4 regions of the Paenibacillus macerans genome follow, and region 1 is predicted to be linked to each of the others. Evidence: riboswitches for the same ligand, from Rfam matches in the RefSeq annotation. Region 1 holds a riboswitch; each other region holds the start of a gene.

The links. Region 1 has a riboswitch for cyclic di-GMP ahead of DYE26_RS32480 (S-layer homology domain-containing protein). Riboswitches for the same ligand answer to the same signal wherever they lie in the genome.
Region 2: it holds a riboswitch for cyclic di-GMP, as region 1 does, so the genes downstream of both, DYE26_RS03060 (transglutaminase-like domain-containing protein) here and DYE26_RS32480 (S-layer homology domain-containing protein) in region 1, are expected to answer to the same signal.
Region 3: it holds a riboswitch for cyclic di-GMP, as region 1 does, so the genes downstream of both, DYE26_RS33165 (hypothetical protein) here and DYE26_RS32480 (S-layer homology domain-containing protein) in region 1, are expected to answer to the same signal.
Region 4: it holds a riboswitch for cyclic di-GMP, as region 1 does, so the genes downstream of both, DYE26_RS18230 (polysaccharide deacetylase family protein) here and DYE26_RS32480 (S-layer homology domain-containing protein) in region 1, are expected to answer to the same signal.

Annotation. Positions count from the first base shown of each region.
Region 1 covers NZ_UGSI01000002.1:2,062,765-2,070,116, reverse strand. Annotated here, with positions in the region: gene DYE26_RS32495 (L-fucose isomerase) at 1-660, opposite strand, end outside; gene DYE26_RS32490 (AraC family transcriptional regulator) at 1,251-2,114, shown strand; gene DYE26_RS32485 (hypothetical protein) at 2,338-3,159, opposite strand; cyclic di-GMP riboswitch class I at 3,461-3,553, shown strand; gene DYE26_RS32480 (S-layer homology domain-containing protein) at 3,703-7,352, shown strand, end outside.
Region 2 covers NZ_UGSI01000001.1:651,863-659,214, reverse strand. Annotated here, with positions in the region: gene DYE26_RS03070 (hypothetical protein) at 1-443, opposite strand, end outside; gene DYE26_RS03065 (response regulator) at 617-1,756, opposite strand; gene DYE26_RS03060 (transglutaminase-like domain-containing protein) at 1,888-2,694, opposite strand; cyclic di-GMP riboswitch class I at 2,711-2,793, opposite strand; gene DYE26_RS03055 (MFS transporter) at 2,900-4,282, opposite strand; gene DYE26_RS03050 (LysR family transcriptional regulator) at 4,409-5,299, shown strand; gene splB (spore photoproduct lyase) at 5,338-6,363, opposite strand; gene DYE26_RS03040 (transcriptional regulator SplA domain-containing protein) at 6,360-6,623, opposite strand; gene DYE26_RS03035 (VanZ family protein) at 6,738-7,352, opposite strand, start outside.
Region 3 covers NZ_UGSI01000001.1:3,582,234-3,589,585, reverse strand. Annotated here, with positions in the region: gene DYE26_RS16180 (sugar phosphate nucleotidyltransferase) at 1-416, shown strand, start outside; gene DYE26_RS16175 (PAS domain-containing sensor histidine kinase) at 450-1,517, shown strand; gene DYE26_RS33165 (hypothetical protein) at 1,525-1,893, opposite strand; cyclic di-GMP riboswitch class I at 1,907-1,987, opposite strand; gene DYE26_RS16170 (ABC transporter permease) at 2,205-2,981, shown strand; gene DYE26_RS16165 (ABC transporter permease) at 3,185-3,976, shown strand; gene DYE26_RS16160 (ABC transporter ATP-binding protein) at 4,123-5,280, shown strand; gene DYE26_RS16155 (VOC family protein) at 6,040-6,465, shown strand; gene DYE26_RS16150 (S8 family serine peptidase) at 6,500-7,352, opposite strand, start outside.
Region 4 covers NZ_UGSI01000001.1:4,039,154-4,046,505, forward strand. Annotated here, with positions in the region: gene DYE26_RS18215 (polysaccharide deacetylase family protein) at 1-781, opposite strand, end outside; gene DYE26_RS18220 (glycosyltransferase family 2 protein) at 784-2,739, opposite strand; gene DYE26_RS18225 (nucleotide sugar dehydrogenase) at 2,767-4,089, opposite strand; gene DYE26_RS18230 (polysaccharide deacetylase family protein) at 4,150-5,646, opposite strand; cyclic di-GMP riboswitch class I at 5,719-5,834, opposite strand; gene DYE26_RS18235 (NCS2 family permease) at 6,349-7,352, opposite strand, start outside.

The DNA.
Region 1 (7,352 bases):
CGTAAATTCGCTCATGTCAACGTATTCGTTCCGCATGCCCAGATATTCCTGGAAAAAGGAGTCGTTCACCATCGAGCCCGCGATGCCCATCGACACCGATCCCATCGACAGATAGGCCTGATCACGCATCATCGCCGCCGCCAGCCCGCCGCGGGCAAAACGCAGCAGCTTCTCCTGCACATCGTCCGGAATCCGGTCGTCGCCTTCGTCCTGCACGTCTTCTCCGTAAATGCCGAACGCCGGCAGCCCTTTTTGCGCGTGCGCGGACAAGACCGCCGCCAGATAGACCGCCCCCGGCCGCCCGGTGCCGTTAAAGCCCCACACCGCTTTCGGAATCAGCGGGTCGGTATCCATCGTTTCCGTGCCATAACACCAGCAAGGGGTCACCGTGATCGATAGGCCGACTTCGGCCTGCTTGAATTTTTTTGCCGCGGCGGCCGCTTCCGCTACTCCGCCGATACATGTGTCGGCAATGACGCATTCCACCGGCCGGCCGTTCGGATAACGCAGCTCGGCGCTGAGCAGGCGCGCAACCGCCTTGGCCAGGTTCATCGTCTGTTCCTCAAGCGATTCGCGGACTCCTCGCCGTCTGCCGTCAATCGTCGGGCGAATGCCGATTTTCGGAAATCCGTTTCTCCATCTGTAATCGTTTTCAACCATACCTGTCCTGCCTCCTTGGCCTTGGAATATGGTCTCATTTTAAAATGAGCTAACCAGCTTCGTGAACCTACTATATTGCCTTATTCGCAGCACAAAACCGCAAAAAAGTGAACCTCTCCCGCAAGCCCCGTTCATCCGCCCAGACATAGCTTCCAAATAGCGCATCCATTGAAAACATGAAGCCTATGCAGGCGTGAATTTCGCGTACTGTACACCAGTGATCTTCTCAGCCCGTCAGAGTTACTACACCCCTTATTGGAAAAATCCAATAGATTGCCGGATATCGAAACGCCTTTTTTTCCTCTCATTGGAAATATCCAATAGATTTCGCTCGAAACGTCTGTATTGCGCCATGCTGGGATTCATCTATTGGAAAAATCCAATCAAACCGCCGCATCCCCACTTTATTTCCGATTCCATTGGAGATTTCCAATCAGAACGTCCGGCCAGGCAGGCCGCGAAAACCTGAAACCGCCTCCCGATCAGATCGGCTTGTTGAAATGTGAAACCTGAGGTCCAGCTTTTTTTCCAACCTCACCCGCTTGGGATATAATAGGCGTATCCATCCGATCGTGGGGAGGAACTCTAGCGTGCCAAAAATCGAAATTCCGCATCGCAAAAGCGATCGTTTTCGCTTCAAAAAAACGCCCGAGCTGCTGTTCGCCGGCCAAGTCGTCGATGAGCGCCGATTTTACGCCCCGCCGCAGATCCATGATTTTTGCGAAATTATTTATATTGTTGAAGGCGCCGGAGAATTCCGGATCGCGGGCAAAACGTACGAGGTTCGCCCCGGGGACGTGGCCGTATACAACGCCGGCGTACCGCACGAGGAACGCTCGCTGAGTCCGGAACCGTTCAAATTGATTTACTGCGGCGTAAGTAACGTGCATATCGAAGGCGTCCCCCAAGGGCAACTGCTTCCCGCGTACGTGGAGCCGGTCATTCCATGCGAAAAATACGCCTACAAAGTGGAAAGCTGCCTGTCGGAAATGCTGCAGGAGTGCGATTCGCAGGTACTGGGCTACGAAACGCTCAGCAACAACCTGCTGATGTCGCTCATTACGCTCTTGTACCGGATCGTCGACGTCAAACATCCGTTTGACCCGCTCAAGGACAAAAACGAAATCACGGTCCGGACCAAGCAATTTATCGATAAAAACTACACCCGCAGCATCACGTTAAAAGAAATCGCCGACACGCTGTACGTCAGCCAGCATTATTTATCCCACCTGTTCAAAAAGGAACTGGGCGATTCGCCCGTCAACTACCTGATCACCCGCCGCATCGAAGAGGCCAAACGCCTGCTTGCGGGCAGCGACGCAGCAATCCATGAAATCGCCTCCCGTGTCGGGTATGGGAATGACAAGTATTTTTCCATGCTGTTCAAAAAAGTGACCGGCCAATCGCCCAGCGCCTACCGGGACGCGGAAAAGCAAAAACGTACCGGGCGCTAAAGCAGCGGGAGTCGCTAAAGTAGCGGCGCGCCAAACTGTATAATGGTTGTTCTCTTACGTTGGGTATGGGGGATAACGGGGAAAAGAAGAGCCAAGAGCGGTGTACGAACTGCTACGAACTGCAAAAGTGCAGGCGATTTTCGTCGAAACTCCTCGAAACAGGTGGCTCAAATGTAAAAGCCCGAAAGTGCGGCGTGAATATTCACGCCGCACTTTCGGGCTTTTACTTTATTGTCAGTTCGTATAAATGTTTTTTTCCTTCATAAGTAAATTGAATTTCCCCGCTATCGAATTCGAAATCCCTAAGTATCTCTTTCTGACCGGTTTTGGTGTTATAGACAAATGCTTCATTGGTGTAACTCCCATCCGGATTGCCTGGCGTAGTGTAAACGCCCACGTACAAACCTTCCGAATTATCTACTGTATAATGATAAAATCTGCCTCCAGAGGCATGAAATTCTTCGATGACCTTGTTGCTGCTTGGATCATTAACATTCATTGCCCATAATTGTTGTCTTAGAGGCTGCGAACCACCACGAAAATCGGAAACGGTATGATATAAAATCGTATCGTTTACGGCAAATAAGTCATCAACTACGACATCGGCTTCGCCATCTTTAAGGGGTAGGGTTAGAAGTTTCGTCGATGTGTTGATATCCAGCGTATTATCTTTTGCATTACTTAGATATATACTAAAAGGCTCGGTAGGATAGTACTCTGGATAACTTTCCGTTTCAGGACGCTGCTCTAGCGTTGGCGCAGGAATCCAAACCATTCCTTTGGGTGTTTTAACGGCAAAGGTATATTTCTCCGCATTTTCGTCTTTTACTGCCACCTTATAAATCTCGCCATCGACATCGAGACTGATTGTTTTTTGAGATCCCTTACTATTATCAGTTGCAGGGCTGGTTTCATTTTTCGTTTGAGTAACTTCTGTTTTTGTTTTTTCCGTGGAAGCAGGCGCGCTTGTTATATTCCCGCAAGCCGATAGAATCACCGAACAAATCATGAAACCTATTACAAACTGGAGTGCCTTTTTGTTCAATACATTTGAGCTCCTTTAACCAAAATTTCATGCGCTTCTTTTATTGTATAACAATATTGCACTAATTCTGTGTCATTTCTGCTATTTAATGTTTGAAATTATTTAACAATTGGAAAAGAGGAGTACTTTTGTCTTTTTAAACGATAATATCCGAAAAAATATAGTATGGAAGCTCGGATCATCTATACTGTGACTTTTTTATCTATTACATTGTTGACAAGTGCTTTTTTTTGAAATATATTGAAATTGTTTGATAGGATATTAGTAATATTTTACTACATCCAGGTCTTTTTAACTATAATCGAATATTCGGCACACTAATCGAAAGATTAGGTCGCAAAGCCTTGGAGTCTAACAATTCGAAAAGCGAATTAATGACCGTCCGGCTGCATAACAATGAATACTATTGTTTATGCAGCCTTTTTTATTTTCCCCTCGTTCTCAACGGATTTTTCCGTGAGATATATAAAATACCCAAAGCAAGGAGGGTAGAAAATTAGTGCCTGAAAGGGAGGAATTCTATGAAAAAATGAGGAGGAACCAATGAAACGCGGGTTAAAAATAATATTGTCCTGGATTTGCATGTTTTCGCTTTTTGCCAGTCCCCTGTCCGTCTTCGGCGCAAGTTCGGGGGACCCCGTCTGGCCGAATCCCGGAGCCATTCAATTGAGCAAAACCGCCCAACCTACAGGGAGCCCTGGCGAGTGGGAAATTACGCTCAAGGCTGAAGGAAAAAACGTCCGGACCAGCTCGGACATCGTGCTGGTCATCGATAAGTCGGGGAGCATGGACCAGCGAAGTGGATGGTTTACACCATCGAAGATGGATAACGCTAAAGATGCCGCAAAGAAATTTGTGGATAATTTGCTGTTACCAAACTCTTCCACCCAAATCGCTGTGGTCTCATTTAATAAATCCTCTACCCTTATCTCAGGTTTTAAAGGTGCTGGCAATAAGAACGCTTTGAAAAATGCCATAGAAGGTATTGAACCGACCGGCGGAACGAATATCCAGGCGGGCTTGAAGAAAGCTAGCGACCTGTTGGCGAACAGTATCGCGCAAAACAAAATAATCGTGTTGTTAAGCGACGGTGAACCAACATTCAGCTTCAAGGGAACACATGCTGAAGGATTCAACTGGCCTAACAGCAGCAACAACTTTTCGATTACGAGTTTTGATTACGGAAAAACCCTTGGGACAGGTGCAGATTTTACTTTTAAAAACTATGATTGTAATATCTTTGGTTTTAACTGTAAAAACGACACCTACAACATCAACAATTATCAAGTCAAGGATAACGGCATCGGTACCATTTCCGAAGCAAAAATCGCCAAAGATGCAGGGCTCAAGATCTTTTCGGTAGGCTTGGAAGTTTCAAACAACAGCAACGCGATAAATGTGTTAAAAGACATTCAAAGCGAAGGCTACTTCCCTGCCAACAGCGATGAATTGAACACGATTTTCCGCGAAATGGCCGGAAAGATTTCCTATGCGGCTCAAAATGCCAAAGTCGTTGATCCGATGGGAGACATGTTCAATCTCAAGAAACAAGGCGCACAAGTCAGTCCTCAGGATTATTCCGCATCGCAAGGTACGGTAACTTGGAACGCTGCAACCGAGACATTTACTTGGGACGTCGGCAATATCGCCGAAGGTGAACCTGCTTCATTAACTTACAAAGTGGTCTTGGACCAATCCAAAAACCCCGTTTCTAATGTCCTCTATCCTACGAACGGCAAAACGACAATCGAATATACGAATGTTACGGGCGAGAAAGTTTCGAAGGATTTTGAGGTGCCGAAAGTAAGCATCGGCAACGGTTCCATCCTCATGAAGGGCTATAAAGTCAATGCGAGCGGCAAGCCTGTCAATGCCGAAGGCGTTGAAGTGGAAGGACCGGAATTCGCGGAATTGCTTTATAGCGAGTATTACAAGGATCAAAACGGGAATGAGGCTTTGCCGATCGGGGCTGCGGAATATTCCGTATCGGCCAAAAACATTGCCGGGTATCAGTTGAAGGTAGGAGAAAATCCTGTTAGCATCCGGCTTACCGCTACCAATCCGACACCGACAGTTTGGTTTGGTTATGAGGAAGCGGTTGAACGGACAGTTACCGTTCATTATTTGGAGCAGGGAACAGAAAAGGAACTCGCTCAATCAACTACGGTAAAAGGTGTCGCTGGGCAAAAAGTAACTCTAACGGCTGTCGAAATTCCGGGCTACACTCCGGAAAACAAAACTGCCGAGTACGTGGTTAAAGCCGAAGGCAGTAACGAGTACACCTTCTACTACGTCGCTAATAAGCAAAGCGTAGAAGTACAGTACCTCGAGCAAGGCACCAACAAGAAACTCGCTGACCCAACTACGGTTGAAGGCGTGACCGGGCAAACACTCGAGCTCAAAGCGATCGGCATCCCGGGCTACACCCCGGTGGAGCCAAGCTTCAACTATAAGCTTGGCGTGGAGAATGCTCCGCATATCTTCTACTACACACCGAGCGAACAAACCGTTACAGTGAAGTTCGTGGAGAAGGAATTGGGGAATGAACTGATCGAACCTCGCACTGTGACGGGACACACCGGCAAAACCGTAACTCTCGAAGCAGCCGAAATTCCGGGCTACACTCCGGAAAACAAAACTGCCGAGTACGTGGTTAAAGCCGAAGGCAGTAACGAGTACACCTTCTACTACGTCGCCCATAAGCAAAGCGTAGAAGTGCAGTACCTCGAGCAAGGCACCAACAAGAAACTCGCTGACCCAACTACGGTTGAAGGCGTGACCGGGCAAACGCTCGAGCTCAAAGCGATCGGCATCCCGGGCTACACCCCGGTGGAGCCAAGCTTCAACTATGAGCTTGGCGTGGAGAATGCTCCGCATATCTTCTACTACACAGCCAATGCCACCGAACCGGATGACAGCAGGACTCTGACCGTCAGATACGTGGATCAACAGACAGGTAAAGACTTGCTCAATCCAACTGAGCGTTCGGGCAAAGTAGGCGAAAAAATTACCCTGACGGCCGAAAATTACACAGACACCGTTACGGGGGCGGTTTACAAACCGCACGCTTATGAAGTGCCGTACACCTTCACAGAAGATCAGGTGCAGCAATTCGTATTCAAGTATGCCCAAGGCAATACCGGTCAGGAGCGTATTGTAACGATCCACCATGTGGACCGAGAGACCGATGAAGAGCTTATCGAGCCAACGGCTTCCAAAGGTATCGCCGGAACGAATTTGGTCTTTTATCCTGAACCAATTTCAGTGACCGATGTCGTTTATTTCCCGGAACAAACCAAATACGACATTAAAATTACACTAGACGCTGGACAGGAATATACCATCTACTACGTTAAAGGCGAACCGGATGAACTGGCACAGGTCACCGTCTCTTATCGAGATCGAGAAACAGGTAACGAGTTGGCCGCACAGGAGATCTACAAAGGCCGCATTGGGGCCGGAATAGAGTTCTCCGCTAAACAGGTAGAAGGATATACTCCGGAAGTTGCAAACCACACGCATACTTGGACCGACGATCCGAATCAGACTTATGTCTTCTATTACACGAAAAACGCACCGGCGGATCGGCAATTGACCGTCAAGTATTTGGAAAACGGCACAAACCGGCAATTGGCGAGTCAGACCACAGTATCCGGCAAACCGGGAGAGACGAAAACGCTGACGGCCGTATCGGTATCCGGGTACAATCCAGTGAAAGCGACCGCTTCCTACACGTTTAGTGATCAGGAAGGCCAAGAGTACGCGTTCTACTACACTAAAAAATCGTCGGATTCATCCGGCTCCAGCGGATCGGATAATTCGGGAAGTTCAAACCCGAATCCAAGCCCAAGCACACCGGAAGTAGATCCGCTTCCGCCGTTGCCGCCGCTGCCTGCCGTTCCGCCAAAACTGGAAACGGAAAATCATTACGACTACATTAACGGGTATCCGGACGGCACGGTTAAGCCGTTGAACAATATTACCCGTGAAGAAGTCGCGGCGATTTTCTACCGATTGCTCGATGATGAAAGCCGCTCCGCCTACCTGAAAACCGGAAATTCCTTCTCTGACGTTGGAAATACGCGCTGGTCCAATAAACATATTTCGACGATGGAGAATGCCGGAATTATTACGGGATATCCGGACGGCATCTTTAAGCCGGGGCAATATATTACCCGAGCCGAATTTGCGGC
Region 2 (7,352 bases), on a different contig from region 1:
GTGAAAGTTGTCTGATCCCCTGCTTCAAAACCCAACGTATAAAACGCAAAGAAATTTTTTTTCTTTACGGCCTCCACCAGCCAGTGGCAAAAATCGCTAACTTCGTCGGTTTCCCGGCTTCGGCCGTCCCGATAGACTACCTGGGGGTAAACGAACCTCAGCTTGAACTCGCCGCGCCACTCAAAACGAAAAAAATTTCTGCCCTTCCGGCGTTGCAGCGAAAAATGATAGTCCCGCTCCCGCTCTTGCAATAGATAAAACTGACCGTTGCAAAAAAATACAGGGCCATGCCGCGTGGCTACGATCCCTACCCGGTTCCCCCGGTAATCCATATAGAAACCCCTGCTCCGTTTCCTTTTATCTTGTTTCGTCAATTCGATCTCCGTAAGCGAGGGCAGTTCCACCCCCCGTGAATCGTCCCTGAAATGGCCGACTACATTCATCTCCAAAAAACTCCCTTAATTGCGAACGTTGCGAAAAGGCCGCAGAAAATTCGACTGAAATGGTTCATTCGGAGTATACGCGCAAGATCTATACAAATTCTGAACAAAAAAACCGGCCAACGGCCGGTCAAGATTGCTTGTTCTATGATAAAAAAACGCCGGAAGCGGGCGGCTTAACGTGCCTGCCCCGCTTTCTCCGTAAATTGTCCATACCATTCCGTTATGTAGTGGCTGGGCTCCACGTTCAGTTCCTCCTTCAGTACGGCTGCGAGTTCGCGGTACTGACGGTGCACCATGGCAAAGTTCTGCTGCAGTGCGTATATTTTCATGAGGGCAAAATAAGGCGCCTCTTCCTGGGGATGAAGGGTGCGGATGTTGTGATAGTAAGCTCCCGCCTTCTCCCAAAGCTCTTGCCCGAGGTACCAATCGGCGATCGCCAGCGAAGTGTGAAGCCAAATGGCCTTGAGCCGCTGGCGCTCGCTTTCCGTCCACCAGTAATCGTATTCCTGCAGATAATCTCCGGTGTAGATTTTCATCGTCTCCAAATATGCGTCCAGCGAATCGCCGGACACGGGCGGCAGCGCAGCCAGCTTGGCCTCCCATTCGTCGATATCCAAGCGGACCTGATGGGTATTCAGGATGTAACCCTCCATCGTATTCACAATTTGAAAATGGTCTCCGTAAGGCTTAAGTGTTTTCCGAATATGGTACACGGACGTATATAATTGCGAGTTGACCTTGTCCGTCTCGTATTCCGGCCATAAGACATCGATCAAAGTAGACTTTCGGACCAACCTTCCCCGGTGCTGCAAGAGATAGAGAAACAACTCCTGCGCCTTCGTCGTGCGCCACTGCAGGAGGGTCGGCTGTCCATGCCGCGCCTCCACCTTTACCTGTTTGAACAAGCATATTTTGATATCCTGTTCGGAACCGGCGACTTGCTCCTGTCCCGCTTTCAGCCGCTCCTGAATCCGATCCACGGTTTTGGCCAGGCGCTCGGCTCTGATCGGCTTGAGCACATAATCCAGAGCGTTTAACTCAAAGGCTTTTATGGCATATTCATCATACGCCGTGACAAAAACGATATGTATCTCCGGTCTTGCTTCCAAAATCCGTTCCGCCAGTTCAATACCGTTGATTTCCGGCAGGCTGATGTCCAAAAACAGCACATCCACACGTTCTTGGAGAATTTCGCCCATCCCCTTGACGGGGTCGGTAAATTTCCCGACAACCTCCACGTCGGCAAGCTTCAGCAATAACCGTTCCATATAATTCAAGGCCAGTTGTTCATCATCCACAAGTATTACTCTCATAAGAGCCAGACTCCCCCGCTTGGATACTCTTCCCCTTTATAAGAAGATTAGCATATCCCGCCCAAACAAAGAAGCCTTGAACAGTCGTTCAAGGCTCTTTTTTTTCCTATTCGTCTTATTATTGAACTGGCTTAGTATAACTTGTCCGCCTTATATTTCGAAGCATCTTTGATCATTGTAAAAGCGGTCGTCGTTCCATTCCAGCCGGCATCGGCCGTCGTGTCGATAACCACCCAGCGTCCGTTTATATAAACTTCATTCCAGGCGTGATATGTTTTTACATAGTCGGAAGATCCCATCGCCAGCTTGGCCGGAACCCCAACGCTGCGCAGCATCCCCGCAAACAGGGAGGAAAAGCCGTAGCAGGTGTCCTTCTTGGCAGTCAAGGTACGCTCGATATTCGGCAGGTAATTCGATGTAGCGGTAAACGCCAGGCTGTCGTCGTATTTGATGGTGCGGATGATGTAATTATAAATGGCCTTCACTTTATCTTCATCGGCAGCCGCATCTTTCGTCAGCTCCGCCGCCTTCTTTGCCGCCAGACCGTCTATATTCCAATTCACATTTTGCGTCGAACTCAGATAGACCGGCGTCTCATCCTGCAAATCAAGCTTCACCGTATCCTTCTGCACAAGGCGGTACGTAGTCCCTTTAATCTGTTCCAACAGGCTGATCGTGTAATCCCCGTTGCCCATTTGCAGCGGGAACGTCTCTCCTTGGGCACCGTAGGTCAGATTATAGGTATACTTATTGTTCCCTTTCTCGATCACCAGCTTGGTCTTGACATTCAGCTTCACGTCGTAATGAATGGTCACCGCTCCCTGAGACAGGTTGTCCTTATTGAGCCAGCCCTCAAGTTCGGCCGCCCGCGCCCCTGTCCCGCCGAAACCGGCAAACAAAAGTACAAGGGTCAACGTTGCAAACATCAATTTACGCATAAAAAATAAAACCTCCTTCGGTAACTGGCTGCCAGTAAAAAATTTACAGGCCCTGTAGCTTTGCGTCCCTGCCTTTCGACAGGTTTGCCATTATCGTGTAAAGTTTTATGTCCTTCTCTATCTCTATCGGAAGCGTTGGCGTCATTTATTAGCCCAATAAGACGAAAAAATCTAAAATTTTTAGTATTTTTTTGCGACTTTAGCCTCAGTTGATAGACGAACTTTGCAGACGGGGCCGTTCATTTCGCAAAAAGTAAAAATAATAAAAAAGTACCATAATCATCTCCAAAGCTGCGAGAATGAGATAGATATTACTGTAAACACCGGAATTCGCAAACAGGTTTAACGGGTTCCAATGCACGCTGCCGCCTTGATCCACAGCCTTGCTGTAGACGCCGGCCGCCACCGCGCCGGAAAGAAAGTTCGACATCGACAACAGCCCCATGCCAACCCCGGTCTGTTCCTTGGCCAGCGTCCGCGATATCGTGCCTGTCAAGGCAATTTGCATAAACATCTGTCCGACGTTGCCAAGGATCAATAATATTGCAATGATGGGGACCGCCGCTCCCGCGAAGATCGAGATCAGGGTAAAGCAAACCAGCAGCAGCATGGACGCGCTGCAAAACACAAACGGGTTGCCCTTGGCATCCGCCAGCTTGCCTCCAGCTCTGCCCAGAACAGCCGACACCGCCGCCCCCGGAACCATAGCGAAGCCAATCCAGCCCGAGGCAAGCCCGTTGACATCCGCCAGCAGCTGCGGCGTCAAGAACGGGAGCGCGTAACCGATCCCCATCGCCAGTATGGCTATGAGCAGCCCCAGGGAATAACTTCTGTTGCGGAAAAGCTGCGGATCCACGAACGGGTGAGCCGCAGTCCGGTTGCGGATAAAAAACAACAAGAACAGGAGCAGGCTGCCCAGATAGAAGGTAATTCGGCCGTAAGTAACGCCCAGCAGCAGCAACGCAACCGCACCGCCCAGCAGACCGGCCCCCAGCCAATCGACTTTGGCGTATTTGGGCGCCTGCTCGCTTAAATAACGGCGGTAAAACGGCAAGGTGACAAGCATCAGCATCGGAATGCAAAACAGCCAACGCCAATCGACCAGACTGACGATTAGCGCCGAGACGACCGGTCCGATCGCCCCCCCGACAGCCAGTCCGGTTGCCGTGATGCCGAGCGCGTATCCGCGGCGTTCGGGCGGAAAGTGGCGGACGGGAATGATCATCGCCGCCGCCGGAATGACCGCCGCTCCCGCCGCCTGCAAAACCCGCCCGGCCAGCACCATCCAAAACGCCTGGGCGGCAAGCCCGGCGAGCGAGCCCAGACAAAACACGGCCAAGCCAAACGTGATTAAATTTTTGAACCTGAATACGTCGGCCAATTTCCCGTAGATGACCGATCCGATCGCATAGATCAGCATATAAATGGTGGATACCCAGCTGACCTGCGCCACGGATAATTGGAACTCGTTTTTAATTTCCGGCAGCACGATATTAAACATCGTAGCGCTCATCGACGAGAGCACCATCGTAAACGCCAAAATACGGATCAGCTTTTCGGCTGAATCGCCCTCTGCCTGCTTTCTCATAACAAATCATGCCCCCTCAAAAACCTTTGTTATGAGATATTTTATATTTGCATATTGATAATTAAAAATATATATTTAATTATAAAATCATATACTACAGTATATTAATAGAAAGGAACGAACGGTATGGAATTGCTGCAGCTGCAATATTTTCAGACGGTCGCCCGCTTGGAGCATATGACAAAAGCCGCGCAGGAGCTTCATATCGCCCAGCCCGCGCTGAGCAAAACGATCGCCCGCCTGGAACAGGATTTGGGCGTGCCGCTGTTTGACCGGCAGAGCCGGCAAATCCGGCTCAACCACTTCGGCAGAGCGTTTTTGAAAAAGGTGAATCTCGCGTTGAACGTGCTTGAGGAAGGTCGGAAGGAAGTCGCCGATCTGGCGGGAACCGAACGGGGAAGCATTCATCTGGCGACGAACAACCTGGGCCGGATTACTTCCGCTATAAGCGCCTACCGGACTGAGCATCCGGAAGTGAATTTCCGCATTTTGCAAACGCCGCCCGCTTCCATGGAGGAGTTGGTAAATTTGCTGGAAAACGGCGAGGTGGATCTGTGTTTTACCGCCGCTTCCATCGATCATCCGGATATCCGCGAGCAGCCGGTGCTGGACGCCGAGGTGTTTTTGGCGGTGCCGCCCGGCCATCCCTTGGAACGGCGCAGCAGCATCCGACTGGAGGAGGTGGCGGCCGAGCCTTTCATCGAATATAAAACCGGCCATCCGTTCCGGAAAATAAACGCGTCATTTTGCCGCGAAGCGGGCATTTCGCCGAACATCGTCTGCGAGGTGGACGAACCGTCCGCTTTGGGCAGCCTGGTGCAGGCCGGACTTGGCGTAGCTTTTATGCCCGCATGCCGCAAAGACGAGACGCCGCCTTATAAAATGCTGCGCCTCGAAACCCCCGTATGCCGGCGCGTCTTCCGGATCGCCTGGCTGGAGCGGCGGTATCTTCCCAAAGCCGCCCGCAGCTTCGGCCGGTTTTTGGCCGAATATTACGCGGAGCTTCAGGCGCCGTAAGCTGCAGCGCCATCCTCCGGCGTCCGGCGGGCCGCCGGTCAAGTAAAATACTCCAGCTTCGCCTTTGGAAAAAAATCTTTCATATAACCGAACAGATGCGTTTTCAAATCCTCCTCTTCCTCTTTCGGATAGATATATTTGCCGATGCCGTATTTGCCCCATTTGTATCTGCGTTTTTCTTCATCCAGTTCCAGCTTGGTCATCGGGTAATTTTTCTCGATCACCCGTTTGGCCGGTTTTGTGAAGCGGTGCTGAATGAATTCAAACGTAAGGTCCTCTTTCGCCTTGGCCGGCAGTTCGGCATCCAGCCGTTCGAACATATGGCGGTACCCGTCCTCCCATCCTTCGTGAATGTAAATGGGCGCGACGATAAAGCCAAGCGGATATCCGGCCCGGGCCACCTTCCCCGCGGCTTCGATTCTTTGCTCCAAAGGCGAGGTGCCCGGTTCGAAGTTTTTAATGATGTAATCGGCGTTGACGCTGAACCGGAACCGTGTTTTTCCGTTATGCCTCGCATCCAGCAAATGATCGACATGATGAAACTTCGTGACGAACCGCAGCTTGCCGTACTCGGACTGTCCAAAGTGCTCGATCGCCCGCCTTAGCGTATGGGTCAGATGGTCGATGCCGACGATATCCGAAGTGCAGGAAGCTTCAAAACGGGTGTATTCCGGGGCGCGTTCGGCCATATACCGGTCGGCGGCGTCCAAAATCTCCTCCACGTTGACATAAGTGCGGATATACGGCTTGCTCCCCATCGTCGTTTGCAAGTAACAGTAATGGCAATGCCCCATGCATCCGGTGGCAAAAGGGATGGCGTACTCCGCCGAAGGTTTGGATGTGTCGAATTTCAGCGTTTTGCGAATGCCGACGACCAGCGTGGACTTGGCCACCCGGTATTTTTGCAGATCGCTTTCGCCCGGCAGGTTTCTGACCTGGTTGTGGGAAGTCGTGTACCGGATGTCGAGATCCATGTCCTTGAATTTGTCATACAGCGTTTGACCGAGCGGATAATCCAGCGCGTCCGGCTCAAAGTAAACGAGCTTGGGAACAAACGGCTTCATTCCAGGCCCCCCTCGGCGGCGTCCCCGAAGTAGTAGCTGTAGGCCTGCTCCGCCTCATCCGCCGACGCGTATACGGCCATTTCACTGGTCAACGGGTAATAGGTTTCGTACAAAAAAACGGCGAGCTCCCCCGGCCGCTCCGGGTTGTTGACCACCGCGGCCTCCTGGATGTTGGCGACGTCCTGGGTATGCGGGTTGCGGTAAAACACATAAACGATATCTCCCGGCGCAAAGGTTCGGGCTTCGTCTAACATCTTCATCGAATCCCCTTCTTTTTATGGAATGGTGAAGCTTTCCCTTTGCTTTAAAATATTTCCTTGGCCGGGAGCAATTATTTTTCCACGTTGTGGAAAAACAGGCAACCCAGGAAAACCTTATTTCCCCTCCGATTTCGAAGCGGCGCTTTTCCACAATATCCGGTGCTGTGTCCGGCTTAGTTTCTCGTAGAACAGCGTGGAGTTTTTGCGAAATACTTGAATGACGACGTGAATGAAAAACGCCAGATCCATCAGCAGAACCAGCATGGCCAATAACGCCCTTGCTCCCTCCGGCAACGATCCGGAAGGAAAGGCAACCAAACGGTTCATGCCGAAAATCCCCCAATAAAGCAGGCCGTAGCGGACGATGATCGACATGGTTCCCGGCCGCGCTTCATCACCTTGCTTATTTCTGCCTCGGGTCAATTGGGCTGCGTAACCCGCATCGGCATCCCGCTTTTCCGTCGGTTCCGCTTCCTCGATCCTGATGCGAACCAGCCATTTGCCGAAGGTGCAGCCGCCGGTTAGGTATGGAAGCAGCATAAAGTAAAGACCTGTCGCGACGAAATAAGCCGCCGGAATCCGCAGCACGTGGCAGACGGCCAACAGCACCGCGCAAATGACAACATCAAACATCCAGGCCAAACCGCGGCGGGTGTAGCTCACCCTTTTGGCGGACAAATCCACACCCCGGTCCAGATGCTCGATCCTGGGCAAAAAGCGCGACAGCCA
Region 3 (7,352 bases), on a different contig from region 1:
TGGTGGCTCAAGTCGAAATCACCCCCCGTTTTAAAGAAACCGGGTGGGGCCGGAAGACGGTGTTGACCGCAAGACGCGCGGGCGAAACGGAATCGTTGACCAACCGGGCCGTGATTTCCGCAGGCCGTTTTATCGGTTATCATGAACATGGGCGGCGCAAAGAAATCTGGATCGTGATTGCCGGCGCGGGCGAAGCGTGCATTGACGGCCAAACGTTTCCCGTAGAGGCGGGAAGCGTTGTTGTCGTTGAGCCCGGCATGAAACATGCGCTGTTGGCGTACAGCGATCTGGAGTTGATCGAACTGCAAATCGGCCGAAAAATCGAAGACAGCGACATGATCCGTTATGCCGATCCTTGGATGGCGAAGGAGGGAAAGGGGGAAGAGCAAAACCATGAGGTGCCGGCCAGGCGGTAAAACCGGACAAGCGGTTGGCGAATGAGAGAAAACATGGCTGAGGAACAACAGGACATCGATACGTACTACTTGGAATCATTTCAGGAAGGTATCCTTAAATGCGACACTAGGGGGACGATCGTGTTTATGAACCGCAGGCTCAAAGATTTGTTCGGCTTGGAAGAGATGACGGGGCAGGATATTACGGCTTTTACCAAAGCTATGGATGCGAACATTCAGCAGGAGGACCATAAGCTGACCAAGACCATACAAGCGTTTCGAAAAGGAGAGGTGAACGGAAATCAGGGGAAGTTCCCATATGCCCAAGGACCTAGGCGTTTGTTCTCGTTTTATGTAAGCCCGGTATTGGATACCGCGCAAACGGCGTGTTACGGGTATTTATTGGTATTTCGGGAATGCGGCGAAGAAGAGGCGGCCGATCCGCAGAGACGCGAAATGATCAGCGTGGTCTCCCACGAATTAAGGACACCTCTGACGACGCTGCTGGGCTATGTGGAAATGTTGATGCAGTACGATATTTCCGCGGAGAACAGGCGGCGTTACATGGAAATCATTTTTGCGGAAGGAAACCGGTTGTCCCATCTGCTTGAGGATGTTTTGGACAGTGAGCGGCTGGAATCGGGAGGGTATAACTATCATAAAACTTATGTACCGCTGATTGAACTCATTCACGAAGTGACCGAACGGTGGAATTTGAAATCATCGCATCTTATCGAGGTGGATTCCGAGGTTGAAGACGCTTTCATCTACGCGGACCGGTTTAGAATGTCTCAAGTTTTTGACAATTTAATCAGCAATGCGATTAAATATTCTCCCGGCAAACCATTAGTACTCATCCGAATCGCGGAAGAAGCAGACTATTATATCATCGAGGTTACGGATTACGGAATAGGAATTCCCGCGGAGATGCATGCGCGGCTGTTCGATAAATTTTATCGAGCCGGCAATTCGGGTTCCCGTCAAATTAAGGGCAGCGGCGTGGGCCTTTATATCGTCAAAAAAATTGCAACAGACCACGGGGGGACGATTACGTTAACCTCGGAAGTAGGGCAAGGAAGTACATTCTGCTTGCGTATGCCAAAACCCGTTCATTTGGATTAAGCGTTTCCTATTTTATAGCACAAAAACCCAAAACGGCGCTTGACCAAACGATCATGAGAAACTCCTGCGAAAAGCGCAAAACATAAGGGCAAAAAATGCCGCTATTCCGGCGATATCCGTCAATTTGAGAGAAATAGAGACGATTTATGCCGCTATTGTCTTCAGTCGCAAGGAAACGCCCGCGTTCTGGGCCCTTCACAAGCGAATAAGGAACAAAGATGCCGCTAATGGGGATGAACATGCCCGGCTCCGGATAATAAGCACATAAATTACCGCTATTTTGAAGACCGGCGTTTGGTGCGCTCCAGCAGCCGACTGTCGAATACCTGTTTTCTAGGTTGAGCCTACTTAAATTAATATACATATAAAAAAACAAAAAAAGCCTTCTGTTCGGTAGCTGGCTGCCATCCTTGCGGGAAGGCCCTTTAGCTTTGCGTCGCTGCCTTTCGACAGGTTTGCCGTTTATCGTAGCCGCTTTTTTCACAAAAAACATCGTATCACGATTCCATAAAACATGCAATCCATTTCCTGGTAATCCGGGTGCGCAAAATTTCTCTTGCCACTCTTGGAATATTAAGGTATGATAATACCCTTCTTGCAAAATCGCCTTGACTGAAGTGGACGGGTCTGCCCGTCTATGAGGGGGGACCCCCCCTCTAAATAAGCTTATCGGAGGTGTTTAACCGGATGCTTTATTTCACGCTGGCTTCCAAAGCCTATGCCCGCAATTTGCAGTACCGCGGAGCCCATATGGTGCACAACCTCGCGAGCGCGATGTTCGGATTTATGTATGCGTGCATCTGGATCGGGTTGGGGAAGGACCACCCGCTGGGAGAGTACGGAACGCAGGGAATGGTGAATTATATCGCCTTCACCCAGGCGTGTCTCTGGATCACCAGCTTCATCACGAACGGGCTCGGCATCCCCCAATCCGTCAGGACCGGGCAAATCGCGCTTGATCTGATGCGTCCCGTCCATCTGTTCAGCCATACGATGGCCAGGGAATGGGGACAGATCGCCTACCAGTTCATTTTCAAATCCATCCCGATTTATCTCCTGTATTTCTTCATTTTTTCATTGCAAATTCCAAATCAATGGACCGCCGTGTTGTACACCGTGTTAGGGTTGCTCGGGGCCTCCTATCTGTCGATCTGCATCAATTATTTGATCGGCGTAAGCGCCTTGTGGACGATGGAATCGTCCTGGCTCTATTGGGCCAATAGCGCGCTGATCAATTTGCTTGCCGGATTTTTCATCCCGTTGGAATGGCTGCCCGGACCGCTGGAAAACCTCGCCTGGCTATCGCCTTACCCTTACCTGCTCTATGTTCCCACAACGATTTATCTTGGAAACGGAAGCGGCTCCGCCTTATGGGGAACGCTGCTTTGGTGCGTCCTGATGACTGCTTGCTGCTTGCTGGCAACCCGGCTGCTGCGGCGGAAAGTGGAGGTGCAGGGCGGATGAACGAGAGGAAGGGGCCTGGCGCTGAGAACGGGCAAAAGCCTGGGAGAGGGCGGAAGCCAAAGAACGGGCGGAAGTCTAAGAGCGGGCAGAAGCCTATGAGCGGCATAGACGGCACGCACGAAATGTACGATGACATTAGCGGCAGCGGCGGACGATTTTCGAAGGTCACTGCCGGCCCGGCCCGGTCCGCTGGCGCGAAGCCGATGTCTTGGCTGAACCTGTACCGGCTGCTGATCCGTACGAGCATAAAAAGCCGGATGCAGTACAAATTCAATTTTGTGCTGGGTACGGTGCTGGCCGCGTTGATCCAGATTTCCGAATTTCTGATGATCGCGATCGTTCTGGACAAGTTCGGCGTAATACAGGGCTGGTCGGTTTACGAGATCGGGTATTTGTTTGCGGTGATGACGTTGTCCAGGACGCTGTACCGCACGTTTGCCGAGGAGGTGCACCATCTGGAAAAATACCTGGTCGGCGGAGAGCTCGACCAGCTATTGACGCGGCCGATGCCGGTGCTGCTCGCTTTAATGCCGCAGAACTTCCGGCTGATGCCCGGCGAACTGCTGCAGGGCGGTTTCATCCTGTGCTGGTCGCTCGGCGCGATGACGCATAGCGGACAAGTCGGCTGGATTGCAGTACCGTTTACGCTATTCATTATCGTTACCGGCGCGGTCATTTTGTTTTCTATCGGACTTGCTACGGCTACGCTCGGTTTCTGGACGACCCGCATCAGCGAACTGCAAAACTTCACCGAGGATGCCGCTCAAACGGCGGCGCGATACCCGCTCACCCTGTATCCGAAGTGGATGTCCTCGCTATTTTTGTTCGTGATCCCGGTCGGCTTTGTGAATTATGTACCTTCGCTCTATATTTTACGGGGCGAATGGGGGCCGTGGATCCTTGCGGCGACGGCGGGGGCGGCGGCGGTATGCTTAGCCGCAAGCCTGCGGTTCTGGCTGTTCGGCATCACGAAATATCAAAGCACAGGAAGCTAAGCGCACAGGGAGAGTAAGAACGGAAGGCCGTAAGTACAAGGAAGCTAGTGCGTACGAGTAAGTGAAGGCATGCTGTGTATAAGTCAGTGAAGGCATGCTGCGTAAGGGTAAGCGAAGGCATACAGGACGAAAAGGAGGAGCGGCTTATGATCGAAGCCAGCCATTTATATAAGGAGTTCAAAACACCCGTCGTGCGGGAGGGAAAGCTGTCCGGCCTGCGTACGCTGTTTTCGCGGGAATACCGGCTGAAAGAGGCGGTCCGGGGCATCAGCTTCAACATCGAGCGCGGGGAGTTTGTCGGTTATATCGGTCCCAACGGCGCAGGTAAGTCGACGACGATCAAGATGCTCACCGGCATTTTGCATCCGACCTCAGGCACGGTTATGATCGGCGGCCTCAATCCCCATCGCGACCGGCGGCGGGCCGTTCGCAGGTTGGGTGTCGTGTTCGGACAACGCAGCCAGCTGTGGTGGGATTTGCCCGTGAAGGATTCCTACGACATCCTAGCGGAAATGTACGGCGTAAGCCCGGCGGAAAAACGGGAGCGCCTGGACCGGTTTGCCGAGCTGCTGGACCTGCACGAATTTTGGATGACGCCGGTGCGCAAGCTGTCGCTGGGCCAGCGGATGCGGGCGGACATTGCGGCCGCCATGCTGCACGATCCGGATTTGCTGTTCCTCGACGAACCGACGATCGGCCTTGACGTGCACGCCAAACGCAACATCCGCCAGTTTTTGCAAACCTTGAACAAGGAATTCGGGAAAACGATCCTGCTTACCACGCACGACATGGACGATATCGAGCAGCTCTGCAGCCGCGTGATGGTGATTAATCACGGGCAGCTCGCCTATGACGGGACGATCCGCGCGCTGCGGGACATGATCGGCTTGCCGACGGTCATCCGCGTAAAGTTCCGGGGCGTGTTTCGGATGCCGGAGGGATGGAGAGAGGCGCGACATGTTGCCTCGAACCCGGGGGAAGGGATCAAGGCGCGGCATGTTGCCGGGAACCAGGAGGAAGGGTTCGAGGTACGGCATGTTGCAGGTTCCCCGGATGGCGCTGCCTCGGCCGGATTCGTTCGGGCGACGGCGGGTCCGCAGGCCGTTCGGGCCACGTTCGCCCCGTCCGGCCTGCCGTTTCGCGTCACAGGCATAGAGGAGAACACGGTCGTCATCGAAGCCGACCGGCGCGAGATCGGGACCATGGAGATCATCCGGGAGCTTGGCGGCTGGGGAGAAATCGACGACGTCGACATGGAGGAGCCCGATTTCGAGGAGGTTATCCGCAGCTTTTCGGCGTCGTAGGTATCGCTGAGCTGCTGCTGGCAGTGGCAAAACGAGCTAAAAGGGCTAATAAGGTCCGCTGTATCCGTTGCATGCTACAGATTACACTAGTGTTTGCTCCGATACTTTTCAGATTTCCCGCAATTGCTAAGTTTTCGAGCCGATATTACACCTGCTGAGAATCTAACGGTTGTTGCAGCTGCTATTTTACGAAAAAAGATCTTTTTAAAGGCCTAAAGCCGAGATCAGTGCTTGACAAAATAAGCGTCTTGGTATCCCTGCATGCTGCTTTGCACGATTATTCCTTTTGTTCAGGGGGGAGAGGGTGAGGGCTAATCTCGGTCCTTTCATTTTCCCGGTGTCTTGCCCTATTCCTCCCTTCAGGTCTGCTTCACTTCTCCAACCTCCTTCTCACAAGCCTGTCTAACGATCTGGAACTAATGATCTCGAACTAATGATCTCGAACATGTCCGCTGCTCCCAAACCTATTTTCCTCTCCTAAATTCTCTTCCTCTCTGCTTCCGGATCAAATGGGATAATCGTGCAAAGCGTCCGGACAGCGGATGTTGATCTGCTCTAATCTGAGTCAAATAGCCGGGTTTTAGCTAAATAAGCGCTAAGGCAACCGTTAGAATAGATCTTCCGGCTGGGGAGTTGGATAGATACGGCGAATCTCCCATAAACTATGTTCGATCAGAGGAAAAATTAATGAAGAAGCAGGCTATGAGTTACGAAGTGATAGTTACGAAGTGGTAGTTACAAAGTGATAGGAGTGAAATTGTGAAGAAAATAGGGCATGTTACGTTGCTGGTGAAAAATTACGATGAAGCGATTGAGTTCTACACGAAGAAGGCGGGTTTCGTCCTGCTGACGGATAACGCGTTCGGAGGCGGGATGCGTTGGGTGACCGTCGCCCCGGCTCAAGATGCCGGAACGGCGATCGTTTTTGTCGAGGCCGACACGGCGGACAAAGCGGATAGGGTCGGCAGCCAGGCGGCCGGTCACGTTTTTCTGACCGTTCAGACTGAGGATTGCTATCGCGATTACGAGCATATGAAGGCAAACGGGTCAAATTTTTCGGTGAGCCAAAGGAAGTGCCGTGGGGGATCGAGGTCGTGTTCGAGGATCTTTACGGAAATCGCTTGGACCTGGTCCAGCATAACGGAATGTAGAAATGCAGCAAAATGCAAGGCGGCCTTGGCTTAAATCGCTCGAGCCAAGGCCGCCCTTTTTTTTCTGCTTATTTGATTTTGATCGTGTGAACGGCGGTGCCGGTAGCTCCGTCATTATCGGTGACCGTCAGCGTCACGGTGTAGGTTCCGGCGCGGTCAAAGCGATGCTTTACTTTCGCGCCGGACGCGCTGCCGCCGTCGCCGAACTGCCAGCTGTAGCTGACGATGCGGCCGTCCTCGTCCGAGGAACGTCTGCCGTCGAATTCAACCTGCTTTCTCTTCTGCGCGCTATTAGCGGCCTTGATCACGGCTTTGGGAGCCAAATTGTCGTCCGGGGGATTTTGCCCGGGGTCATCCGGGTCTTCCCCGGGATTTTCCCCGGGGTCCTCGCCCGGATCTTCACCCGGCGGGTTGCCGCCCGGCGCGGCGACGAACAATCGGCCCGGGGCCTGGAAGTCGCCGGCGTTCCCGGCTTCGTCCCGCACGCTGACGACGATCACTCCGCCGTCAAGCACAAGCGATGCCGGCGTGACATAAACGCCCTCATAATGCCCCGGGAAGGTTTCTTCCAGGGCGATTCCGTTGCCGCCGCTTCCCGCCAGCGCCACCGGCAGCTCGATGCGGAACGAGGCATCAAGTCCCGGAACGCTGTCAAAAGCTACGGTAAGCGGTTCACCGGCGGTCAAATGCACGTCTTCGGCCGGGGAGAGGCCCGTGATTTCGGGCAGCTCGAGATCGACATAAACGGCGCGGGTGACCGTCGTTTCGTTGCCGGCCCGGTCGGTGGCCGTGACCGTAACGATATTTTCGCCGGCATTTATCAAAATGCGGTGGGCGAAGGAGCCTGCGTCTCCGGCGGCAACCTCAGCGCCGTTAACGGTCAGCTTGCTCAGATAATCGTCTAGGGCGGTACCGGCCACA
Region 4 (7,352 bases), on a different contig from region 1:
CGCTCGGAACGAAACCCAGCTTATCCCGATAAATCTGCTCCATAAGCCGGTAGTCTTGGTTAATGCGCGCTTCCATTTCCCGGCGGTTCTCCAAAGGCACCTTATCGGCGTCGCGGATGAAGTCCATCAAATAGTGCGTATAGTAACGCGCCTCGTCTTTATTCTTAAACTGCTGCTCGGTTTGCGTTCCAACGTACCGCCCGTCCTTGTCAAAAATATTGATATAGGTCAAACGGTAACCGTTGCTCCCCAATTCCCAATACCCTTTGCGCGTCAGCTTAAGCAGCTCCGGTCCCGCCAGAAATTTCGGGTCCACGACGTCCAGCCGGTCGGCGTAGGAAAGCATCGTCGCTTTATAATTGTATTTTTCCAGCAGGGGCTGGGCGAACAAGGCGGAATCGCTGCGTCCGTCCTCAAAGCTTAGATACACTGCCCTTTGGGGCAGCGGCTTGCCGTGCTCGTAAAAATCAAGAATATCCTGCTGCGAAACCGTGACATACCCGTTTTGCCGCAAAATTTGCAGTTGCTCGTCCAGACGGCTTTTGGCGATCAGACCGCGCGTTCCGGTTCGATCCACTCCATAATAGGACAAGGCGATAAATCCCCGCGTTTGCTGCCAAGCCGCTTTGTCCGGCTCCCGGTAACGGTGGATTCCCGCCACGGCATGCACCAACAGCACCAGCACCATAGCCAGCACCACAAATTGAACGGCCGATTTGACCGCTTTGTTCCGCTCTTTGCGTCCGACATCAAGCGCCTTGCGCGGCTTGTTTTTTCCCATAGTCAGTCAACCTCACTGTATGAACCCTTGTCCTTGTGGGAATCATTAAAAAGATTTTTAAAAAGTGATCTTCTCCGTTTGTTCGCTTTGCGGCTTTCTTTTTTGGCTCTGGCCTCAACATCCTGCGGCGTTTCCCGCGTACCCCAGGTGGATTTCCAGAACGTGACCCAGGCGACCGGCATTTGCCAAAGCAGCACCAGTTCGTAAAAAACACAGAATACCAAGCCGAAAATCCAAAGTTTGCTTTTACGGAACAACAGATGCGCAAAGCTCATCAATAAAGCCATCAATATAAGTCCCATCAAAAATGTGCCCGGAAAAACGCCGTAAACGAGCGGCACATACACGAGATTGTACAACACAACGATCGGAGCGGCGATCGGAACGATCAGGCCTATGTAAAAAAACAGCGCCATGAACGGTTCTTTACGCCAGATGAACGTCCCGGCGCGCAGCGACTCCCGCAGCCAGGAGCGCTTCCAGCGCATCTGCTGCTTCAGGAAGACGTCCAGCTTGGACGGCACGATAGTGGAACAAATCGCGTTGTCCTGGTACCCCGTCCGATGGGAGCGAAGTATGAAGTTGGTCATGCTGCGGTCATCGCCGAACGTGGCCGGCTGGCCAAGAAATTTCTGATTCAACCAGGCGTCCGCGTATTTGAGCACCAGCTCTTTCCGATAACATGACAGCGGACCGGATAGACAGGTAACGCTGTCGAACCAGGATTCCGCCGCTTTCATGATGCGAAACGCGATATAATAGCGAACCGTCTGCAGCTTGGTAATCGAATTCGTATATTTGTTTTCCACGTCCGTCCGGCCGGCCACCCCGCCCATTTTCGGATCTTGAAACGGCTGCACGAGGTGAAGGATGGCGTCCGGCTCCAAAAAGCTGTCCGAATCCACGAACACGACCAAATCATGTTTGGCCATCTCCACGCCTTTGACCAAAGCGACCCGCTTGCCTCCGTTCTCCGGCAAGACAACCAGTCTGAGGCGATTCCGAATGTCAAACCGCTCCGCTTCCTTATGCAGGCGCTCGACGATCTCGTTGATCCGCTCCACCGATCCGTCGGTTGAACGGTCGTCCACAACGATCACTTCCAGCTTGTCGATCGGATACTCCTGATTGATGCAGCTGAGCACGGTGCGCTGAATCCATTGCTCTTCGTTAAAACAAGGGATAATGATCGTCACGCCCGGCGTATAATCCGGATTGACCGGCACGTTGCGGTACAAAGCCCCGAAAAAATACCGCGTCAGCAAAAATATGGCCGCCGTTAGACTGTATAAATAAAGCAGAATGTTGTATTTGAAATAGATGATGCTTTCGGCGCGCATCAGCAAAATAATCGTCATAGCGACAAACAGCAAGCCGCTGGCCGTATACACGGAATAGCCCCAACGCCGTTTCTGAAAGTAATTGTAAAGGTTGCTTTCAAAAGCAAGCGCCGCCATCGGCTTCTCCCCGTCCGGCGTGTCACGGGTAAACCTGCGAACGACCGATGCTTTTATTTTTACCTTCGACTCAAAACCCTCCGGCATCGTCCCCGGCGGAATGTTAAAGCGCAGCTCGAACACATCGCCTTCACGGCATGTTTCGGCCCTCTCCGATTCCAGTTCCACCAGAATCCCCGTTGAAGAAATGTCCGCGGCCATGCCGCTTATTTGGGACTTTGCGTCCGCCTTTTTCCCTTTCTTATCGGCTCCCACGGGCAGCAGCGAGACGGGAAAATCAGCCTCATAGCGCAAGCTGAGCAGACGGGGCATCTTATTGTCGCCATGATCGGCGGATTCACCGGGCCCATCGTCCTTTGAGCGCAACATGCCTCTGCGGTCCGACGCTTTGCGGATGTTCTCCGGATCGGGGACATGGGCAAGCAGCCGCCGATCCGCCTTGGGCGTGGAGAGAACTTCAACCGGCTTTTGTTGTGCTTTGTTCTTTTTCCTCAAGTTCATTGCCCCTTAACCTTTAAGATGGGCCCTTTACAGGCTCCAGTAATGATAACCCGAAGCTTCGAATTCGGATTTATCGAACACGGCTTTAATATCGAAAAACACCTTGCTCTTGTCCGCCCCGAACAACCGGTCGTAATCCTCACGAGCCATGTTTAGAAATTCCCTGTGAGGGACGGCCAGCACCACCACGTTCAAATCACGCAAATCGGGCAGCTGCGCCAGCTCCAATCCATGCTCTTCATACACGAGCCGCGGGTCCACCAGCGGATCGCAGACAAGCGGCTGGATATCATATTCCTTCAGCTCTGCGATAATATCCGTGACCTTCGTGTTGCGAAAATCGGGGCAATCCTCCTTGTAGGCCAGGCCGAGGATACCGACTTTCACATCCGACAAATCTTTCCGCAGGCGCATCAGCAGCTTTACGATGCTGCGGGCGACATATTTGCCCATCCCGTCGTTGATGCGCCGCCCCGCGGAAATGATTTTCGAATGGTACCCCGCATCTTCCGCTTTATAAGTTAAATAGTAAGGATCGATGCCAATGCAATGGCCGCCGACCAGCCCTGGGGTGAATTTGAGAAAATTCCATTTGGTTCCCGCCGCGGCCAGCACCGCTTTCGTGTCGATTCCCATCCGGTGAAACAGCATGGATAGTTCGTTCATAAAAGCGATATTGATGTCGCGTTGGGCGTTTTCGATCACCTTGGCCGCCTCGGCCACACGGATACTTTCGGCCCGGTAAACCCCCGCCTCGATCACCAGCTCGTAAACCTGCGCCACAAGACCAAGCGTCTGCTCATCCATGCCGGAAACGATTTTCACGATGTTCTCGAGCCGGTGAACCTGATCGCCCGGATTGATTCGTTCGGGGGAATAGCCGACTTTAAAGTCGACCCCGCATGTAAGCCCCGACTCCGCCTCCAGGATCGGAACGCACACTTCCTCGGTGACGCCGGGATAAACCGTCGACTCGTAGACAACGACCGAACCGGGGCGCAAATGTTTCCCGACCATCGCGCTGGCGTTCTTGACATAAGTAAGGTCGGGCACTTTATCGTTTTGAACCGGCGTAGGCACGGCCAGGATGTAAAAGGAAGCCTCCCCCAGCCTCGCCTCATCCGAGGTAAAGTCAATCGAGCTCGCCTTGATCGCCGCGTCCCCGACATCGCCGGTCGGATCTTTCCCCGCAAGGTAATCGGCGATTTTCCGGGGACTCACGTCAAACCCGATGACGTCAGCCTTGCGGGCAAACGCGACCGCTAGCGGCAAACCTACGTACCCTAGTCCGACGACAGCCAGTTTGGCCGTCCGCTTTACAATGTTCTCATATAGTTGATTCAAATCCATAAGTTCAACCCCATTCATTTCCCGATGAGTATCCAAAGATGCCGAGCAAGCGTTCGTTCCTTATTTCATCCCGTACAGCTCGTCCAGAAGCACAAAGGAATAACCCCGCTGCTTCAACTGGTCGATTACCTTCGGCAAGGCTTCCAGCGTATGGAGGCCGTCAAGCATATGCAGCAAAATAACGCTGCCGTTAGTCGTCTGCTTCAGCACCCCGTTTAAAATGTACTGAGCGTCATGGTCGGAATTCCAATCCAGGGTGGTCACATCGTACAAAGCGAGCGTCTTATACCCCGTGGCCGCGATCACCTTGGCCGTCTCCTTGTTGATCTCCCCGGTCGGAGGCCTGAACAGCATCGCCGGCTGCTGCTGAATCGCTTCGGTGATGATGCGGTGCGCCTTGACCACTTCTTCCTGCAGCTCGTCGGGCGGGATTTGCGTAATCACGGGATGGCTGTAGGTATGATTCGCCACAAGGTGACCCTCTTCGACGATAGCTCTGGCCAGGTTCGGATTGTTCTCTACGCCGTTGGCCCGCAGAAAAAAGGTCGCTTTGACGTCATGATCCTCTAGGATCTTCAACAGACGGGTGACGGTCAAATCGCTGCCCCAATCGTCAAAGGTCAGGGCGACGACCTTCTTGCCGTGCGGGTTCCATTTGGCGATATCGCTGGCGTTATAGATCAGATTATAGTCCGCCTGCTCGTAATCGGGATTGATCCGGGCGGCATCGTATCCCGGGATTTGCTCCAGCGGCTTCCGCTCGCCGCCGTCACGCACCAGCTTTGCGAGCGGCACCAACTTATAGCCTACTTCTTTCGCCGCATCCGCAATATAGGAAATGGAGGAAACCACCTCGGGATTCACGTCCGTATTTAGCGCGATAATGCCGCCGCGGCTAATGTACCTCCGTATGTAATCGCCGATTTCCTTGGCGCTTTGCATGTCGCTGTCCTTCGGATTGATGTTGTAGGAAACGACGGCTTTTAGTCCGGTTTGCGCCGCCACCAGGCGAACGTCTTCGCTCATACGGGCCCCCCGGGTCCGGACGAACTGCGGCTGCTTGCCTGTCGCGTCGGCAATCAAGCCGTTGGTACGGTTGATTTCTTTATAGATTTCTTCATAGCTTAAGGTCGTCAAGTCGGCGCGCGTCAACGTATTGTTCTCCACCTCGTGGCCGCGGCTGGTTAGTTCCTTGACCAAATCCGGCTCTTCGGCCGCCCGCATGCCCGGGACAAAAAACGTCGCTTTGATATGATGCTTGTCCAGTTCATCCAATAAACGCTCGATCGTCTCGCGATCGCCCAAACCGTCGAACGTTAGGGAAAGCTCCTTTTTGGCCGTATAGACAAAAGACAATGTTTTGCTCGGTTCCCCCGTATAACGGGCAATCGGCTGCTGCTGCAATGAAGCGGTCTGCGCCCCGGACATGGGGGAGGCCCCATTCCCGTTGTCCGCCTGCGGACTGGCCCCGCTGCAGCCGGCCGCCCAAAACGCAAGCAGAGCTGTGGCTAATCCGATTCGAATCGACCGGGCGCCGTTTCCTGCCATCGAAATCATTAGTTCACCTTCTTTTGTAAAAGTAATTTTTTTCCAATCAAAATCTTCAAAATAAAAAGACCGCCATACTTACATGGCGGCCGGACAATCATAGCGCAGCTTGCACCGCAATTCCCACCACGGCTTGCGCACGCTTTAGACTCCAAACTTTGCGTCCTATCCTTTCGAATAGTTTGCCTTTGGTTTAGAATTTTAATTATTTAAATTTATTATAATCGACTCCGGCTGGAAATCAATCCATAGTTTATGAAAAAAAGCGGATTCACAAAAAAATATTCAGGAGTGGGGGCCCATTTCTTTCCATGTCAAATAGCCTAGAAATGGAGCTTAAAGAAGCGCGCCGATAAGCCTGCGGTGCTCTTTTGTATTGCTCCGGGATAATCCAGCAGAAAAATAAGGGCAAAAAATGTTGCTATTCCGGCGATATCCGTTCATTTGGGAGAAATAGAGGTAATTTATGTCGTTATTTTCCCCCGTCGCAAAGAAATGCCCATGTTCTGGACCATTCATAGGAAAATAAGTACATAAAATGCCGCTAATGGAGACGAACACGTTGGGGCTCGGATAATAAGTACATAAAGTGTCGTTATTTTGAAGGGTAGGCGGTTTATCGTTCCAGTCGGCGGCGGTTAGAACTAAAACAAGGGCGCCTGCTCCTAACGGAGAGGGACACCCTTGTTGGTCGATCCGGTTTTCATTAAATTATTCGGTGCCAAGGAAAATATAGCGGGCCAATACGAGCACGGCCAGCACCCACATCAGCCAATGAATTTTGACTTTGTTTTTGGTGAACAGGTTGTTGAAGCCCCCCAGAATGACGTAAGAGACCAAACCGGCGGCGATCCCGTTGGCGATGCTTCCGGTGAAAGGCATCAATACGATCGTCAAGAACGCCGGGAAGGCATGCAGGAAGTCATCCCATTCGATCGATTTGACCTGGCCGATCATCAGCACGCCGACGATAATCAGCGCCGGAGCCGTTGCCGCGCTCGGCACAACACCGGCCAGCGGCGCGATGAACAGCGCCAGGAGGAACAAGATCCCCGTCGTTACCGAAGTGAGCCCGGTGCGTCCGCCTTCGGCCACACCAGCGGTGCTCTCTACATAGGAAGTGATCGTGCTGGTGCCAAGAAATGCGCCCGCGCTGACGCCAACCGCATCCACCAGCATCGCCTTGCCGATTTTTTTCTCGCCTTCTTCTTTGTTTTTCATCAAGCCGGCGCGGGTAGCCGTACCGACCAAAGTGCCGAACGTATCAAACAATTCAACGAACGTGAATACAAAAACAATTTCAAACAGACCCAGATGCAAAGCCGCACCCAGATCGAGCTTGCCCACCGCAAGATTGTCAAAAGCGGGCAGCCAGCTGGCGCCGGAAAGTCCGGAAACGTTAGTAACGCCCATCGGAATACCGATAATGGTGGTGGCGATAATCCCGATCAACAGCGCTCCTTTAACCCGCAGCGACATCAAAATGGCAATCAGGATCAAGCCGATCAACGTTAATTGAACATCGGGGCTATGGACGAAATCGCCCAGCGTGAAGTTGATGCTGCTGCCGGGAACCGTGGCGGACGTATCCGTTACCCCCGACAGATTAGCGCCGATCAGGTTGCTCATCTTCAAACCAAGGCTGGCCACAAACAGGCCGATGCCGACCGTGATGGCCGCTTTAATGCTCTGCGGCACGGCAACCAGCAGCAGCT